DNA from 4 places in the Cupriavidus sp. 09_S30 genome. Region 1 is predicted to be linked to each of the others. Evidence: predicted binding sites of a transcription regulator. Region 1 holds the regulator's gene; each other region holds the start of a gene.
The links. Region 1 encodes FNR, which switches genes on or off when oxygen is low (the NO sensors DNR and NnrR bind a similar motif). Its sites were predicted from a motif close to TTGATNNNNATCAA; they were not measured.
Positions count from the first base shown of each region.

Region 2: a site for FNR is predicted at 1,630-1,643, ahead of AC1Z3O_RS30340 (hemerythrin domain-containing protein). Genes of this name have one in related genera too.
Region 3: a site for FNR is predicted at 1,825-1,838, ahead of AC1Z3O_RS34500 (OmpW/AlkL family protein). Genes of this name have one in related genera too.
Region 4: a site for FNR is predicted at 2,588-2,601, ahead of paaA (1,2-phenylacetyl-CoA epoxidase subunit PaaA). Genes of this name have one in related genera too.

Region 1 covers NZ_JBXOWI010000001.1:1,127,343-1,131,800, forward strand. Annotated here, with positions in the region: gene ccoG (cytochrome c oxidase accessory protein CcoG) at 1-552, shown strand, start outside; gene AC1Z3O_RS05270 (hypothetical protein) at 667-882, shown strand; gene AC1Z3O_RS05275 (hypothetical protein) at 879-1,124, shown strand; gene fnr (fumarate/nitrate reduction transcriptional regulator Fnr) at 1,206-1,931, opposite strand; gene AC1Z3O_RS05285 (sulfite exporter TauE/SafE family protein) at 2,011-2,778, shown strand; gene scpB (SMC-Scp complex subunit ScpB) at 3,379-4,434, shown strand; gene rluB (23S rRNA pseudouridine(2605) synthase RluB) at 4,439-4,458, shown strand, end outside.
Region 2 covers NZ_JBXOWI010000002.1:2,264,942-2,269,399, forward strand. Annotated here, with positions in the region: gene AC1Z3O_RS30330 (hypothetical protein) at 1-17, opposite strand, end outside; gene AC1Z3O_RS30335 (hypothetical protein) at 734-1,375, shown strand; gene AC1Z3O_RS30340 (hemerythrin domain-containing protein) at 1,744-2,307, shown strand; gene AC1Z3O_RS30345 (hypothetical protein) at 2,362-2,703, opposite strand; gene hpnJ (hopanoid biosynthesis associated radical SAM protein HpnJ) at 3,360-4,458, shown strand, end outside.
Region 3 covers NZ_JBXOWI010000002.1:3,200,864-3,205,321, forward strand. Annotated here, with positions in the region: gene AC1Z3O_RS34495 (AMP nucleosidase) at 1-942, shown strand, start outside; gene AC1Z3O_RS34500 (OmpW/AlkL family protein) at 1,092-1,733, opposite strand; gene leuA (2-isopropylmalate synthase) at 2,047-3,768, opposite strand; gene AC1Z3O_RS34510 (hypothetical protein) at 4,365-4,458, shown strand, end outside.
Region 4 covers NZ_JBXOWI010000001.1:3,247,882-3,252,339, forward strand. Annotated here, with positions in the region: gene paaD (1,2-phenylacetyl-CoA epoxidase subunit PaaD) at 1-457, opposite strand, end outside; gene paaC (1,2-phenylacetyl-CoA epoxidase subunit PaaC) at 463-1,215, opposite strand; gene paaB (1,2-phenylacetyl-CoA epoxidase subunit PaaB) at 1,241-1,522, opposite strand; gene paaA (1,2-phenylacetyl-CoA epoxidase subunit PaaA) at 1,578-2,564, opposite strand; gene paaX (phenylacetic acid degradation operon negative regulatory protein PaaX) at 2,681-3,643, shown strand; tRNA gene AC1Z3O_RS15230 (tRNA-Met) at 3,752-3,828, shown strand; gene AC1Z3O_RS15235 (hypothetical protein) at 3,900-4,289, opposite strand.

The sequences.
Region 1 (4,458 bases):
GCCTGCATCGATGCCTGCAACCAGGTGATGGACAAGATGGAGTACCCGCGCGGGCTGATCCGCTACACGTCCGAGAACGCGATGCGCAAGGGCCTGACGGCCAAGTCGGCGCGCGCGCGCCTGCTGCGTCCGCGCGTGATGATCTACACAGCGATCTGGTTCGCGCTGCTGGCCGGCTTCGCGGTGTCGCTGATGTTGCGTACCCCGCTCAAGGTCGACATCATCCGCGACCGCGGCGCCCTCGGGCGCGAAGTGGAAGGGCGCTGGATCGAGAACGTCTACCGCCTGCAGGTGATCAACACCAGCGAGTCGCCGATGCGCATCGCCATCCGCGCGGACAGTGCCGAGCTTGGCCACATGACGGTGGAGTACGACGGCGTCATCGGCGAGATCGCGCCGACCTCGAACCGGCTGCTGCCGATTCGCGTGCGGGTGCCGATCGAGGAGGCGCGCCAGGGCACGCACAAGATCAACGTGACGGTGAAGGGCGAGGGTGAGCGCGAAGTCGAGATCAGCCAGTCGACCAGCTTCATCGTGCCGCGCGACCTGTAGCCTCGCGCAGGGGTAGCAGACAGGCAAGGGCGGCAGCACTGCCCTTGCCGAATGAAAGCAGTGAGCGTTTCCATGCAAGGACCCAGCCGACAACCGACTACGGAGGCCCGCTTGATGAAGCAACAAAGCAATCCCTGGTGGAAGGAACCCTGGCCGTGGCTGCTCATGAGCGGCCCGCTGGCGGCGATGGTGGCCTGTGGCTTCACCATCTGGCTGGCCATGAGCCATCCGGACAAGCCCATCGTCGAGGGCGTGAAGCAACATGGCCTGGTGGTGGAGCGGCAGGGGCCGCAACGGGCGGCGATGGCGCCGGCAGCGGGGCGGCCATGAGGGCGCGCTGGCTGATGTGGGTACTGTGGCCGGCCTTCTTGGTCGGCGGGCTGGCGACCGCGGTGGTGTTCTCGCTGGTGGACCCGAGCGACCTCAGCCTGTTCGGCCGGCCCATCGAGGCCTCGCGCGAGGCCGTCTATACGATCGGATTCCTGCTGGCGTGGCTGTTGTGCGCCCTGTCTAGCGCGTTGACGCTCTACACGATGCCGATCCGCCTGAGCGATACCGACGAACTGGAGTAGGCGATGACGGGCGCCGGCCGCGGGTGGCGCGATATGGCTTGCCGCGGGCGGCGGCCTGCCGCGCCTGCGGCGGTCGCCGCCTCAGCAGGCCTTGCCGTAGACTTGCTTGATGCCGGGCACGTCGACCAGCTTGACGTGGCGCTGGCGGATCTGGATCAGGCCGGCTTCGGCGAAACGGGAGAACAGCCGGCTGACCGTCTCGAGCTTCAGGCCGAGATAGCTGCCGATTTCCTCGCGGCTCATGCGCAGCACGAACTCGGTGGACGAGTAGCCGCGTTCGGACAGGCGCTCGGACAGGTTGACGAGGAAGGCGGCGAGGCGCTCTTCGGCGCGCATCGAGCCCAGCGTGAGCAGCATGACCTGGTCCTGCGTGATCTCCTTGCTCATCAGTCGCAGGAACTGCTGCTGCAGGGAGGGCACGTCGGCCGACAGTGTCTGCAAGTCCTGGAAGCGCATCACGCAGACCTCGGTGTCTTCCAGCGCCGTGGCATCGGAGGCATGCTGCATCTCGCCCAGGCCGTCGAGGCCGACGACCTCGCCGGGGAGGTGGAAGCCGGTGATCTGGGAGCGGCCGTCCTCCATCGTCACATGCGTCTTCAGCGTGCCGAAGCGCACGGCGTAGACCGCGCTGAGGGGCTCGCCCAGCCGATAGAGGGTCTCGCCCTTGTGGACTCGCACGCGCTCCTTGACCAGCGAATCGATCTTCTCAACGTCATTGCGATTCATGCCGACCGGTACGCACAGATGCCCCAGCGAGCAGGACGAGCAACGGGGCGACATTGCGGTGACGGGAATGGAATTGAGCAATTGGGGGCCTGTTTAAGTAAGCTGCGAGGGCACAATAAATGCATTTTACTGTGCGTAGCGATCTGAAGGGGAGTGAAAGTTGACTGTCGCAGTGTTTTTCAGCGTATTTCTGCTGGCCTTGCTGGGTGGCGTGCACTGCGCTGCGATGTGCGGCGGCATTGCGCTTGCCGTCGAGCAGCGGCGCGAGGGCATCCCCGTTGCAGTGCTGCGCAGGCCACGCGACTGGCTGTGCGAGCAACTGGCGATGCACGTGGGCCGCGTCTCTACCTATATGTTGCTGGGCGCGGCGCTTGGCGCGGTCGGCGCCGGGGCGTGGCGTGCCGACTATCTGCCCGTGCAGCGCGCGCTCTTCATTGCCGGCAGCCTGATGCTGGTGCTGTCGGGGCTCTGGCTGCTGGGCGGGCGCACGCCACAGTTCGCGGTTCTGGAGCGGCTGGCGGCGCGGGTTGCCGGCGGTGTCGCGCGAAGGCTGGGCGCCGCCACACGCGCGCGCCAGCCGGCCAGCACGCCGCTCGTGGCCGGCCGCGGGCGGCTGTTGCGCCGCTTCGGCATCGGCCTGGCGTGGGGGCTGGTGCCGTGCGGCATGGTCTATGGTGCGCTGGCCTTGTCGTTGCTTGCGGGCAACGCTTTGTCGGGGGGCTTGCTCATGGGCGTGTTCGGTCTTGGCACCTTGCCCAACCTGCTGATGCTGTCAGGCCTATCGGGCCTGTTGCGGCAGTGGTCGCGCCGGCCCTGGGTGCGCGCCAGCGCCGGCGTGGCGGTGACGGCATTCGGCGTGGCCGGTCTGGCCCGGGCCGCGGTCTTGCCGCACACCCTCGCCGAGCACGGTTTCTGCGTCGTCTTCTGAGCCGACACCGTGGTGGGTGGCCGATGCGGCTCGTGCCGGCCGAAGTGGCGGGCGCATCCCACCGACGGGGCGGTTGCAGCGCCGGCCCGGAATGCCATACAATCGGCAGAATTGCAGTATCGCGCTGGCGCAGCCGCGGTCTCGCCGGGCAGCATCACATGCTGGCCGGATTGCCTTGCCGGGCAGGATGCTCCTGGCGGCCGGGCCCCCTCGCAGCAAGCCACTCCGGTTGAAAAGATCCGGTTCAAAAGACCGGCTTGGCATTGTGTTGCGGGAAACGCGTACGCCGTGCGGTTGACTGCATCGTTCTTGCGGCCGAAAGGGTTCAGCCATTTCGTGCCATGTCGCTGCTCCAGAAGGGCAGCGCGACGCAAGAGGCCTTACGGTCGGCGCCGATGCCGGCGGCAGGGCAATTCTCCGCCGGACTGACCCGGCAACCCGAAGCAGAACAAGATGGGCGCGCGGCTTTCATGCGGATGGCATGCCGGCCGGCCGCACAATGAGATGGCGATGGCGCTTCGGCCTCGCTGAATCCGAAATTCCCGAAACCTCTGGCGTCTGCCGGAGGCAGGTGCAAAGACAGGCTGCACACATCCATATATGAATACCCAAGAGGCGAAAATCGTCCTCGAGACCGCGCTGATCTGTGCGCAGGAGCCCTTGCGTGTTGCCGACCTGCGCCGCCTGTTTGCCGATGAGGTGGGCGCCGATACCATTCGTGTGCTGCTGGAAGAGCTGCGCCAGGACTGGCAGCAGCGCGGCGTGGAGCTGGTGGCCCTGGCCAGCGGTTGGCGCTTCCAGAGCCGGCCGGGAATGCGGGAATACCTGGATCGCCTGAATCCGGAAAAACCGCCCAAATATTCGCGTGCGGTCATGGAGACGCTGGCCATCATCGCTTACCGGCAGCCCGTCACGCGTGGCGACATCGAGGAGATCCGCGGTGTCACGGTCAGCACCGAAGTGATCAAGCGGCTCGAGGACCGTGAGTGGATCGAAGTGATCGGTCACCGCGATGTTCCGGGTCGGCCGGCCCTGTATGCGACCACCAAGGCATTCCTGGACGATCTGGGGCTGCGCACGCTGGATGAACTGCCCCAGCTCGAGGATGCGCAGGCGCAGATTCAGGCCGCGCTGCTGGATCAGCAGGACATCGATTTCGAGGCGCTGGGCCAGGCTGCAGTGAACGTGGAGCGCGGGGCACTCGCGCCGGCCATGCTGGAAGGTGCGCCGGCCAGCGAGGCTGCCAACGCGCAGCAGGTGGCGCCGGAAGATGGTGCCGAGCCGATCGAGCCGCAGGGCGTCCCGGAGGCGCAGGCAGCGGACGAGGTGCTGGCCGCCGTGCCGCGGGACGCTGAGGAGGTCGCGGAAATCCAGGTCATCGAGCAACGACAGGCAATACAGCAGGTACAAGAAATACAACATCCCGAGACGCAAGCAATGGAAGGTGTGCAGCCGGCTGAGCCGCTGCGCGCCGAGGCGGGGCAAGCGGGGGCGCCGGACCAAGGTGCCAGCCCGCTCGCCGACGCCGAATCCCCACCCCCGGCCGACTCTGCAGCCGCACCCCTGAGCGCCCCAGCGGGCCAGGACGCGCCGGCCAACGATCTTCCGCTGGCCGACGGCGAGCGCGACGCGCGCGACGAGCGTCTGCCCAACTGAACCCATGCAACATCCGATTGTGAA
Region 2 (4,458 bases), on a different contig from region 1:
CCGTCATAGTTTTGCATACCAGCCTCCTCTCGCCTTCTTATAGTGATGATTCAATTTAGGCGCTGGCGCGGCAATTTGTCACAGGTAGTTTTCCCTAGCCTGCGCGGCAGACCTGCGGGAAGGCGAATGCGATCCCAGCGGCAACGGGTATTGCTGCACCGCACCTGAGGGGCGCCACCATTAGTGTTCTCCTCCTAGTGTTGCTGCTACTAGCCTGTTCTGCGCCGCAGTTGATGACGCGCATCATCGATCACATCTCATGGAGACGATGGCAACGATATGTTGTCGGCTCTTCGGTAGAGACGGTGGTGTTGGTGCGGCTGACCCGGTTGCAACGTGCAGATCTCTTGGCGATGCCAGCTAAGGCCAAATTGGGACTTCTGATCCAGACCGATGCTGCGGCCGCTCGCGGTCACGAGCGGATATTCGCGGACCGGCCCCGGTAGCGCGAGAACATGGTCATTCCATCTTTCCCTATGTGCGTTACCGAACGGTCATTGTGTTCTTAATCTGATAGAGAATGATTATGTAGGCACCCAATTTTCGCCATTTACACAGTCGGACCGCTGATTGCGAAGAATAGAGATGTATCTGGAAGCTCTTCCGATCCTAAGCTCATGCGGAGTGGCAAGCCGTTGCGGCCAAGCGGATAACGCAAGTGCATGACTGATCGACGCCCCTCGTCTCCGCCCTCTGTCGGACTGACTAGTGGCCAGCTAAGTGGGAGTTCATCGTGCGCGCTGTCTTCACGCTGATTCTTATTGGAATGCTTGCTGGATGCAACACGACGCTTCAGGTCACGAAGCCGGATCCCGCGACAGGGCTCTACGCTAACGCCTCGATGCTTAAGCCTGGTGATGTAGTGGTGGAAGAAAAGTTTGATCCGGTCTATAAGCGATTGCTCTATCTCAAGATCGAATCCAAAAATCGAGACAAGCGCTTCACCAACTTCTTCATTTCGGCATTCAGGGATATGAATACCTTTGAGAAAATCGTAACACAGGATGAGTTGGAAGCGATGATTATCGAGAGGAACCTTGGCAGCAAGGTTCCAGGGGTTTCGGATCTTGTTAGCCTCAATAACCTGAGTAAGGAGATCGGACCGTTTCTTATCGTTGAGCCAGACGGCATCTGGTTGGGCGGGTATAAGTGGGAAGCCACGTTGAAGGCCATCGACGCCACCACCGGAAAGACGGTCCTGTACCTAGACGCAACGGCGCTGAACCTATCCGGTCTCGATGATCCACTACTGCACCCATTGATCAATGGATTCATCAACTGGACGCACAATCGGCCAATTGTATCGAGCGCCCCTGAGCCGGGGCAGGATCCTCGCACCACCACCCAAAAAGCCGTGAAGGCCCCTGATCGATAATCTGGCGTGACCGCTGGCCAGTTCGCGCTGGCATCGCCTTCGAATAGCTCGAACGGCTCTTCCTTTGCGGCCATTTCAATCATCTGGCAAGCAGCGCGTCAACGACAGAAAAGGCCAGACCTTGGTCGCTCGTATTAGGGTGCGCGAATCTCCGTAAGAGGTCCACAAGCGCCGACCGCCCCCTTCCCTCCGCCGGCTGGCGTCGGCCATTTTCGGCCGCTTACGACGAGTGCAAACGACATAAGCTCGAACCTTTGATCTATGTCATGACAGTCTCTGGATCGCGGCTTACTGTATTAAGTAAGCCGCTTCGATTCGATATGGCGTCGAAGGCGACCTGAGCATAACCCATTTCCAAGGAGCGCGCCGTGAACACCGCACTTGCAGTATGGCACGAAGATCACATTCATTTTGCCCGGCTGCTAGACCTTTTGGAAGAGCAGGTCATTCTATTTGATCGAGGCGAGCGGCCAAATTACAATTTGATGAGCATTATCATCTATTACATGCGGAGTTTCGGCGATCGCGTTCACCATCCGCGTGAGGATATTGCATACGCACGGCTCGTCGAGCGAGATCCCGGCATGCAGATTGTGGTTAGCCGGCTCCAGCAGGAACATCGCGTAATTGCCACGGTGGGCGAGGCGCTATCAGACCGCCTCAATGAGGCTGAAAGAGATGTGATAAGTTCGCGCGCGGCGCTGGAGGCCGCCGGAGCGATGTACCTTGTGTATTATCGAAATCACCTTTCGACAGAGGAGCGGCACGTAATGCCGCGCGCAGCTCAGATGCTGACGCCCGAGGATTGGGCAGCAGTTGACGCTGCTATTCCGGCGAGCGACGACCCGCTCTTCGGGAAAAACGTCGAGGAGCGTTTCGCGATGCTACGCAAGGAAATCGAAAGCGAGGCGAGTGTGTCCGGCCAGGGCTAGATTCGGCCATGCGCGGACGGTCAACGTCGGCAGCTGAATCGTCGACGGCCGCGTTCAAAAGTCCACCTCCAGCGTTACGCCAGCACCGCGAATCACTTGCAGGTAGGCAATCGTATCGCCGACGGCAGCGGTAGCCTGCTCCGCGAGTCTCCACACGCGCGTAGACTTTTCGGCGCTCGCCATCATCGATTCGAGCGTGTCCGAATGAGCGAATCCGTGAGCTGCCGCGGCGCCGAGAACGGCATCCAGGACGCGCCGGGCGGCAGCGCGGGCATCGACCTCCGCCCGGGGAGCCCGGTAGGCGAGAAAGCCTGCCATCAGCAGAAATTCGGCCGGGCTGATGTGCCGACCATTGCCCACAGGCACACCGGCTGTGCTGTCGTGATCTAGCGCCATACATCACCTCCTGCTTTGGAGCACCGAGTGCTGTGAACGCGCGAAACCGTGTCACTACCGCTGCTGGCTGCTCAGCAAGGCCACCCACGGCGGCCGGATTGCTGCGCGCGGCACTGCACGGGGCTTGCCGTTGGAAGCAATGTCGCACGCCGCGCGGCTCAAGGAAAGCCCTGCTGCGGATTCACCAAAATATAGTACAGAGAGCTTCGCTTATGCCGGCTGGAACAGCGTGCGATCGCGGCTGGCGTACCTCTTGAAGTGTGCGTTTCCTCAAAAGTGGCGTCTACAGCAGGTTCATGTGACCGCCAACCGTCAATGTCATCGCGCCGTGCCGACCAACCGATGTCAGGGCCAATTTTTTCGCCGCGACGAGAGCGCAAGTCGTAGTATTCTTGACCCGCATCCTGCTCCCCTGTGACTGCCGCTGCTTCGCTGCTTCACCTCGGCTGCCTTGGGACTCTGTAAGGAAGATGATGAGTCGATATCCTGCTTGTCCGTCCCGATAGTCCCAAAGGGAAGACCACGTCCAGAGCAGCAATCCGGCGACTGTCAGATTCTTGAAGGTATTTGAACAACTTGCGGACATCGCTGATGCCTCGCGAGTTCATACGGGTGACTGCTCGCAGTCAAGCCGACTACTTTCTTCGAGGACATTGATGAAAACGCTGTTTCTGCAAGCACCTTCATATGACGGCTTCGATGGTGGAGCGGGTTCACGTTTCCAGACGAAGCGCGAGATTCGATCTTTCTGGTATCCGACGTGGCTTGCCCAGCCCGCTGCGCTGATCGAGGATAGCCGCGTCGTGGATGCCCCCGCAGACGGCCTGTCGCTGGAAACGACCCTTGGCATTGCTGAGCAATACGAACTGGTCATTATTCATACGAGCTCACCGTCGTTCCCGAGCGACGTTCAATTCGCGGAGCATTTGAAACGGCGCAAGCCCACGGTCCTCATCGGAATGGTCGGTGCAAAAGTAGCCGTTGATCCTCACGGCTCACTTACCGCAAGCGATGCACTCGACTTCGTGTGCCGTGAAGAATTCGACTTCACATGTCGCGACATCGCGCAGGGGCTTCCCTTCGAGTCCATTCTCGGACTCAGCTATCGCCTGCCCGACGGCGCCATCATGCACAACGAGGCCCGGCCGATTCTGGAAGACATGGATCAGCTTCCGTTTGTCGCGCCCGTCTATAAGCGCGACCTGACGACCAAGAATTACTTCAGCGGCTACCTCAAGCATCCCTATGTATCGATCTACACGGGGCGAGGCTGCAAATCCAGGTGCACGTTTTGTCTCTGGCCGCACACGGTCGGGGGACACCGCTATCGCACGCGCTCGGTCGAGCATGTTCTCGAAGAAGTAAAGTGGATCCGGGACAACATGCCCGAGGTCAAGGAGATCATGTTCGACGACGATACCTTCACCGACCTCAGACCGAGAGCCGAAGAGATCGCCCGCGGCCTTGGCAAGCTAGGCGTGACATGGTCGTGCAATGCCAAAGCGAACGTGCCTTATTCAACCCTCAAAGTGATGAAAGAGAATGGGTTGCGGCTCCTGCTCGTCGGCTACGAATCTGGCGACGACCAGATTCTCGTGAATGTCAAAAAGGGCCTCCGGACCGATATGGCACGCCGATTCAGTGAGGATTGCCGCAAACTCGGCATCAAGATCCACGGCACGTTCATTCTCGGACTCCCCGGCGAGACGCACGAAACGATCAAGAAGACGATCCAGTACGCGAAAGAGATCAACC
Region 3 (4,458 bases), on a different contig from region 1:
CCGGCCGAGCGTGTCGATCTCGCGCTGCAGCGCCTGTACCACTACACCGGCACTGCGCCCGAGCACTTCCAGCGCTTCGTGCTGTTCACCAACTACCAGCGCTACGTCGACGAGTTCATCGAACTGGGCCGCTCCTGGATGGCAGCGCCGCCGGACGACGCGGGCGATGACTACGTGAGCTTCGTCGAGCCCGGCGATGTGGTGCAGGAGCGCGGCAGCCCGGTGCCGGACGACGCCGGCCGCCCGCGCGCGCTGCCGCAGATGCCGGCCTACCACCTGGTGCGGGGCGACAAGCTGGGCGTGACCCTGGTCAATATCGGCGTGGGCCCGTCCAATGCCAAGACCATGACCGACCACCTGGCGGTGCTGCGCCCGCATTGCTGGCTGATGGTCGGCCACTGCGGCGGCCTGCGCCGCTCGCAGCAGCTAGGCGACTACGTGCTGGCCCATGCCTACGTACGGGACGACCACGTGCTCGACCAGGACCTGCCGCCCTGGGTGCCGGTGCCGCCCATCGCCGAGATCCAGGTGGCACTGCAGGAGGCCGTGGCGCGCGTGACCGGGCTGTCGGGCACCGAGATGAAGACGCGCATGCGCACCGGCACGGTCGTGTCGACCGACGACCGCAACTGGGAATTGAAGTCCAAGACGCTGTATGCGCGCTTCAACCAGTCACGCGCGATCGCCATCGACATGGAGAGCGCCACGGTGGCCGCCAACGGCTTCCGGCTGCGCGTGCCCTACGGCACGCTGCTGTGCGTGTCGGACAAGCCGCTGCATGGCGAGCTCAAGCTGCGCGGCATGGCCAACGCCTTCTACCGCCAGCGCGTCAGCCAGCACATGACGATCGGCCTGGAGGCGATCCGCATCCTGCGTGAGAATGGCGTGGACCAGTTGCATTCGCGCAAGCTGCGCAGCTTCGACGAGCCGGCTTTCCGCTGAGGCGTTGAGGCGCTGAGGCGGCGGCGGGCGGAGCCTGCCGCCGTCCGCCAAGAATCCAAAGACAGGACCAGCACCTGCGCCGCAGGCGAGGATCACGGGGATCACGCCGGCGCGCAAGCGGGCCGCATGGCGCGGTGTCCGTGGTGCGATCAGAAGCGGTAGCCCACGCCCATGCTGAACAGCCACGGATCGAGGCTGACGGCCGAGACCTTGGTGCCGTTGGACTTGATGTCGCTGGAGATCCAGATCTTCTTGATGTCGGCGTTCAGGAACCAGTGCTTGCTCAGCCTGTAGTCCATGCCGACCTGCAGGGCCGGACCCACGCTCCACTTGTCGAGCGCCAGGCCGCCGGCGAGATCCGCGCCCCAGATGCGCGTAACGTTCAGGCCCACGCCCAGGTACGGACGGAAGGTGCCCTCAGGCTGCAGGTGGTACTGCAGCATGATCGAGGGAGGCAGGTGCTTGAACGAGCCGATCTTGCTGCCATCGAGATAGACGTCTTGCGACTGCGGCACGGTCAGCACCAGTTCCGTGGCGAAGTGTGGCGTGATGAAGTAGGTGACGTCGAGTTCCGGGATCCACTTGTTGTTGACCGTCGCGCGGTCGTGCGCGCCGACGCCGCCGATCGGGTCCGACGAATTGTCCATCTTCAGATAGGTGCCGCGCATGCGCACCATCCAGTTGCCTTCCGGCTCGGTATCGGCGGCGGAGGCGGGTGCGGCGGCGCACAGGGACAGCGCGGCAAGGGCGATGCAGGCGGCTCGTGTCGGAAGGGGATTTCTCAAAGTCATGGTCTTCTTGCTTCAGGTCTCTAAAGTCGCTGTGGCCGATCGGCTCGGCCCAATGTCGAAGACAGTGTGAACGAGGCCACTCTTTTTGGCCTTGACCCAAAACAAGAAGAGCGGAGCGCAGTCGCGCGCGCATGCGAACGCGCATCGCGTGCGGTGCGTCTATGCACATGCGGAATCCTTCGTGGCGCTGCGCTGCGCCTGCCTTTACGCTATGCGCACGGTCTATGCAACGAGCATGTCGTGGATGTCCGCAAGGGCGTCTTTCCCGGTGCGCCCCGTGGGGGCGGGGCGCACCGGCCTTCTTTTGCGGCCGTCAGGCCGTGGCTGTCTCGCGGGTTTGGGCCGCCGTGTCCGCACACATCGCGCCTGCCGCGCCTGCGGCCAGGTGGCGGTTGACACCCGACAGCACGGCCTTGAGCGAGGCCGTCACCAGGCTGGCGTCGACACCGGCGCCGAAGCCGGTGGCCGAATCGCCGACACGCACTTCCACATAGCAGGCCGCGTTCGCGCTTGCGCCGGGCGTCATCGCGTGTTCGTGGTAATCCATCACGCGCACCGTCGTGCCGAGCTCGGTGGCGAGCGCATTCACCACGGCATCGATCGGGCCATTGCCGCTGCCGCGCACGCGGCGAGCCTCGCCGTCGCGCTGCAGTGTCATCTCGATCTCGACCCGCGCGCCGGCGTCCGACACCATCCGGTGCGACACATACACCAGCGGCGACCGCTGGTCCAGGTACTCGCTGCGGAACAGCGCATAGAGGTCGTCGGCGCTCGCTTCGAGTCCGGTCTCGTCGGTCATGCGCTGCACGGCGCGGCTGAACTCGATCTGCAGCCGGCGCGGCATATAGATGCCGTGCACCTGTTCGAGCAGATAGGCCATGCCACCCTTGCCGGACTGGCTGTTGACGCGGATCACGGCGTCGTAGCTGCGGCCGAGGTCCGCAGGGTCGATCGGCAGGTAGGGCACTTCCCAGATCGCATCGGCCTTCTGCTGGGCGAAGCCCTTGCGGATGGCGTCCTGGTGCGAACCGGAGAAGGCCGTGAAGACCAGGTCGCCGACATAAGGGTGGCGCGGATGCACGGGCAGCTGGTTGCAGTGCTCCACGCACTGACGGACTTCGTCGATGTCGGAGAAGTCGAGCCCGGGCGAAACACCCTGCGTATAGAGATTGAGCGCGAGCGTGACGAGGTCCACGTTGCCGGTGCGCTCGCCGTTGCCGAACAGGCAGCCTTCAACACGGTCTGCGCCAGCCATCACCGCCAGTTCGGCTGCGGCCACCGCGGTGCCACGGTCATTGTGGGGATGCACCGAGAGCACGATGTGCTCGCGGCGCGCCAGATGGCGGTGCATCCATTCGACCTGGTCGGCGAAGATATTGGGCGTGCTGCATTCCACCGTGGTCGGCAGATTCAGGATCATCGGGCGCGCGGGGCCGGGCTCCCAGATTGCCGAGACCGCATCGGACACTTCCAGTGCGTAGTCCAGCTCGGCCAGGCTGAAGGTCTCGGGCGAATACTCGTAGGTCCAGGCCGTCTCCGGCATCGCATCCGTCAGCTCGCGGATCAGGCGCGTACCGGCCAGCGCCACTTCCTTGATCTCCTCGCGGCTGGCATTGAAGACGATGCGGCGCCACGCCGGCGCGATCGGGTTGTACAGGTGGACCACCGCGCGCCGCGCGCCACGGACCGACTCGACAGTGCGGCGGATCAGGTCATCGCGCGACTGCGTCAGCACCACGATGGTCACGTCCGCGGGAATGCGGTCCTCCTCGATCAGCATGCGCACGAAGTCGAAGTCGGTCTGCGATGCCGCGGGGAAGGCCACCTCGATCTGCTTCAGGCCGATCTTCACCAGTTGTTCGAAGAAGCGCAGCTTGCGCTGCGCGTCCATCGGCTCGATCAGCGCCTGGTTGCCGTCGCGCAGGTCGGTGCTCATCCATTGCGGAGCGTGCGTGATGGTGCGGTTGGGCCAGGTGCGGTCAGGCAGGTCGACGGTGGCGGCGGGGCGGTATTTGACGGCGGGATTGGACAGCATGGACGATCTCCTTCCTCGCGGGAAGATGCGATACACAAAGGGAAAAACGCAAAAGGGTGGCGCGAGGCTGCCGAACTGCCACGGGGCACTAGGCCCGGCAACCGGTCGGTAGGCGTAGCGCTAGCGAGGAAGCGCGCAGGGCGCGGCACGAGGCCAGGGCCGCCACCAGCACGCGCGCGGACACCTCGGTGCGCAGGGCACCGGAAGCGTGGCGGGAGAGGTGGTTCGGTCGGGTCATCATGCCGGAAGAGGATGAGTGCATGGAGGGTAGGTGAGAAGCGCGCCCGATGTCAAGGCGGCGCCTGCTTGCGTGAACACGCCGCGCAGCGCATTTCGCGGACTTCGCGCGGTCTTCGCGGACTCGGCTGGACGGCTGGGTGGGGATGAAGAAAAGTGGCGCGCCACGCCTTGCAGCTCAGCCAAAGGAATGAAGAAATCTGCGGGCGCACAGCCTTGGCGCTGCTGGCCGAGCCCGGGCCTCAACCTTCTGTTCGGTACATGCGGACGCGCGTAGCGCCTAGCCTGAGAGTACGAAAGAAGAAGAACAAGGGAGCGGCACCATGGTGAGGAGGCTCGGGTCAGCCTGGCTGATTTGCGTGGCGGCATTCGTTCTGGCCGCCTGTGGCGGCGGAGGCGGCGGTGGTGACAGTGCCGGTTCCAACGCCGCCGCCAGCAGCAGCAGTAGCGGTA
Region 4 (4,458 bases), 2.1 Mb from region 1:
TGCATGCGGTCGAGCCGAACTGGCTGACCAGGCGTGTGTGCCGCGAACCGCAGTGGGGACACGTCACCACCAGTGCAGGCGATGCCTTGCGGCTGATGCCGCTGATATCGATCACCTGCTGGGCGGGCGGCGCGATGCCGTAGCCGCTCAGGTTGGCCTTGCCGCGCGGGCTCATCCAGTCGGTGGTCCAGGCCGGCGCCAGGCGCGTCTGCACGCTGACGTGATCGACCCCGTGCGCGGCCAGCGTGCGCTCGATATCCGCGCGGATCGCCGTCATCGCCGGGCAGCCGGAATACGTCGGCGTGATGGTGATGACGCACGCTTCGCCTTCCCACGCCACCGCCCGTACGATGCCCAGGTCCACCACCGAGATCACCGGGATCTCCGGATCGGGCACCTTGTCGAGCCAGGCCCAGACCTGTTCGACGGCCGCGCGCTCTGTGCTTGGCGCCGTCATGATGCTCACCACTGCGCGCCGGGATAGGCGCGCTGCAGGAACTGCATCTCGGCCAGCAGGTAGCCAAGGTGTTCGGTATGGCGCCCATGGCGGCCACCGCTTTGCGCCCAGCCGTCCGCGGGCCGGCGCAGCGTGGCTTCATCGAGCACTTCGCCGACGTGGCGCAGCCACGGCTCGGCCAGCGACGCCGGATCGACGGCAACGCCTTGCGCAACCAGCGCGGCGTCGGCCGCATCGGACTCGAACAGCTCGCCCGTGTACATCCAGAGGTCGTCGATCGCGTCCTGCATGCGGCGATGGCTCTCTTCGGTGCCATCACCCAGGCGCACCACCAGGTCGGCGCTGCGCCGCACGTGGTAGCTCACTTCCTTCAACGACTTGGCAGCGATCTCGGCGATGCGGGCATCGGTCGATTGCTGCAGGCCTTCCAGCACGAAGTAATGCCAGGTGTCGAACAGGAACTGCCTGGCCAGCGTATCGGCATAGCTGCCGTTGGGCTGTTCCACCAGCAGCAGGTTGCGGAACTGGTGCGCATCGCGCAGGTAGGCGAGTTGGTCCGCGCTGCGGCCCGCGCCTTCCACCTCGGCGGCATAGCCCAGCCACAAGCGGGTCTGGCCGATCAGGTCCAGCGCCACATTGGTCAGCGCAATGTCCTCTTCCAGCGCGGGGCCGCGGCCGCACCATTCCGACAGGCGCTGGCCCAGCACCAGCGTGGTGTCGCCGAGGCGGAGCAGGTATTCGAGCTTGTGGTGGTCCATGGTGGAGCGTTCCTTGCGCGTAAAACTAGATGTGCTTGACCTCTTCCGGCATCGGGAAGAAGGTCGGATGCCGGTAGATCTTGCTGTTGGCGGGCTCGAACAGAGGCCCCTTGTCGCCAGGACTGCTGGCGACGACGTCGCCGGCCTTGACCACCCAGACGCTGACGCCCTCATTGCGCCGCGTATAAACGTCGCGCGCATTGTTGATGGCCATTTCGCCGTCCGGCGCATGCAGGCTTCCCACGTGCTTGTGGGCCAGGCCGTGCTGGCTGCGGATAAAGATCTCCCAAAGCGGCCACTCTTTCATGGCAACTCTCCTGTCTCGTTTGCGGTGGTTGGCGGCGCACGTGGCGCCCTGGTGTTCAGGCGGCGGCGCGCTGTGCCTGCCGGTCTGCGTGGACGACCAGCGCCTCGCGGAACCACGCGCCGTCTTCCCATGCCTTCACGCGGGTGCGCAAGCGTTCGCGGTTGCAAGGGCCGTTGCCGCGCAGGACGTTGTAGAACTCGTCCCAGTTGATGGCGCCGAAATCGTAGTGGCCACGCTCCTCGTTCCAGCTGAGGTCCGGATCGGGAATGGTCAGGCCCAGGTACTCAGCCTGCGGCACGGTCTGGTCGACCATCTTCTGGCGCAACTCGTCATTGGAGAACAGCTTGATGCGCCATTGCATGGATTGCGCACTGTTGGGCGAATCCGCGTCCGACGGGCCGAACATCATCAGCGCCGGCCACCACCAGCGGTTCAGCGCATCCTGCGCCATCTGCTTCTGCTCCGCCGTGCCGCGGCACAGGGCGAGCAGGATGTCGTAGCCCTGGCGCTGGTGGAACGACTCTTCCTTGCACACGCGCACCATCGCGCGGGCATAGGGACCGAAGGAGCAGCGGCACAGCGGCACCTGGTTGATGATGGCAGAGCCATCCACCAGCCAGCCGATGGCACCGATATCGGCCCAGTTCAGCGTCGGGTAGTTGAAGATGCTCGAGTACTTGGCCTTGCCGGCGTGCAGGTCGTCCAGCAGCTGGTCGCGTGACACGCCGAGCGTTTCCGCCGCGCTATAGAGATAGAGCCCGTGGCCGGCCTCGTCCTGGATCTTGGCGAGCAGGACGGCCTTGCGTTCCAGCGATGGTGCACGCGTGACCCAGTTCCCCTCGGGCAACTGCCCCACGATCTCCGAATGCGCGTGCTGCGAGATCTGGCGGACCAGCGTCTTGCGATAGGCCTCGGGCATCCAATCCTTGGCTTCGATCTTGATGCCGGCATCCACGCGCGCCTGGAACTCACGCTCCTGCGGGTCCATCTCTTCCATCGCGCGGAGCCGCGTTGCCCCTGTTTCCACCAACTGTGCGTACATCTTCTGCTCCCCACCGTCAGGTCTTGATCTGCATCAACTTCATCGGTTGAGATGGATCATAGTGATACAATTTGATTCAAACAATCGACGTTTGTGTATCACTTTCGAGGCCCGCAATGGCGACAGGTCCCGACGCTGAGCAGGTTTCAGCACAGGTCAAGCGGCTGACGCGAGGCCTGAAGCTTGGCGCCAATTCCATGCTGGTGACGTTGTACGGCGACGTAGTGACGCCGCGGCCGCAGGCCATCTGGCTGGGCAGCCTGATCCGGCTGGCGGCACCGTTCGGCATCAACGACCGGCTGGTGCGCACGGCCACCTTCCGCCTGGCCGCCGACGACTGGCTCAACGCCACGCGCATCGGGCGGCGCAGCTACTACGGCCTGTCGGAAGCCGGGCTGCTCCGCATGGTGCATGCCGGCAAGCGCATCTACGCCGGCGAGGCCCCCGACTGGGACGGCCGCTGGACGCTGGTGTTCGTGCGCAGTGACGCGCGCGCCACGATCCGGCAGCACTTGAAGCGCGAGCTGCTGTGGGAAGGCTTTGGCGCCATCGCCGCGGGCGTCTACGCGCATCCCAACGCCGACCCGGCCTCACTGCTGGAGATCATCCACGCAGCGCACGCGCAGGACTATGTGGCCGTGATGGAGGCACACAGCCTGGAAGCCTTCTCGCTCACGCCGCTGCAGGCGCTGATGCACCAGACCTTCCGCCTGGGCGACGTGGCCAGCGCCTGGCAGGCCTTGCTGCGCCGCTTCTCGCCCATGCAGGAAGAGGCCGCTCGCCTGGCACCGGCCGACGCCTTCTTCGTGAGGACCCTGCTGGTGCATGAGTACCGGCGCGTGCTGTTGCGCGACCCCAACCTGCCCGAGAAGCTGCTGCCGCTGGACTGGCCAGGCCGCATCGCACGGATCATGTGCCGCGACATCTACCTCGCCTTGCTGGAGGCCAGCGAAAACTACCTGCATCGCGTTGTAGAAGTGGCGGATGGCCCGCTCCTGAATGCCGCCCGTGCGCTGCGCAAGCGCTTTGGCGCGGGCAGCTACGCGGAGGCCGGGCGCGACCACACGCTTCCCCTATAACTCACGCAAAGTCTTGACACGCGCGCGCACTTTGCGCATGATTCGGGCCCTGGGTGGCTGCCACGTCGATCAGACGTTCGGTGCCTCTTCGGAAAAAGCAGGTTGCAAGGCGAATTAGCTCAGTTGGTTAGAGCGACGGAATCATAATCCGCAGGTCCGGGGTTCGAGTCCCTGATTCGCCACCAGATTCAAGCGAAAGCCGCGTTCCCGTAAGGGTTCGCGGCTTTTTTGCTTTGGCTTGCCTGCGTGGCTGGACTCAGGCGAGCTTTTCTTTCAGGAACGCCACCAGATACGGGGTAGCGGCTGCGGCCACGGTGGCCGCAGTGCCCGGGTCAATGCCCATTTTCTCCGCAAGCGACTCAGCCACACGGCCGGTCAGGACACCTTGTCCGCCCGCCACCAGTGACTGGAAAAAGCCATCGCCCCTGACCAAGCCGGCTGCGAATGCCGCAAAGAAGCTCTTCCCCGCATGCTCTCCCAAGAGACCGGCGTTCTGTTCTTCAACGTGGGCATGCGCAGTCTCTGCCGCTTGGCTCAGCATCTGCTGTGCATCATCGGCGCCGATGCCCTGCGCCGCCAAAGCCTGGGCCGCTTGGCTCCCATGCTCCGAAGCAAGAAATTCGGAAACGAGTTGCTGTACATCCATGGCACTCCCTCCTGCGAAGGTGACGATCCAGATACCCGAACTGGGGCTGAGGCGACAGGACAGACCTGTGGACGCCGCCTGACAATGCTATCAGCGCTGTGTGAAAGCTGACCGAGCAATGCGCGGCAAGCTCGGAGGGGAAACAGGTCCGGGTCGGTTGCCGTCGGGT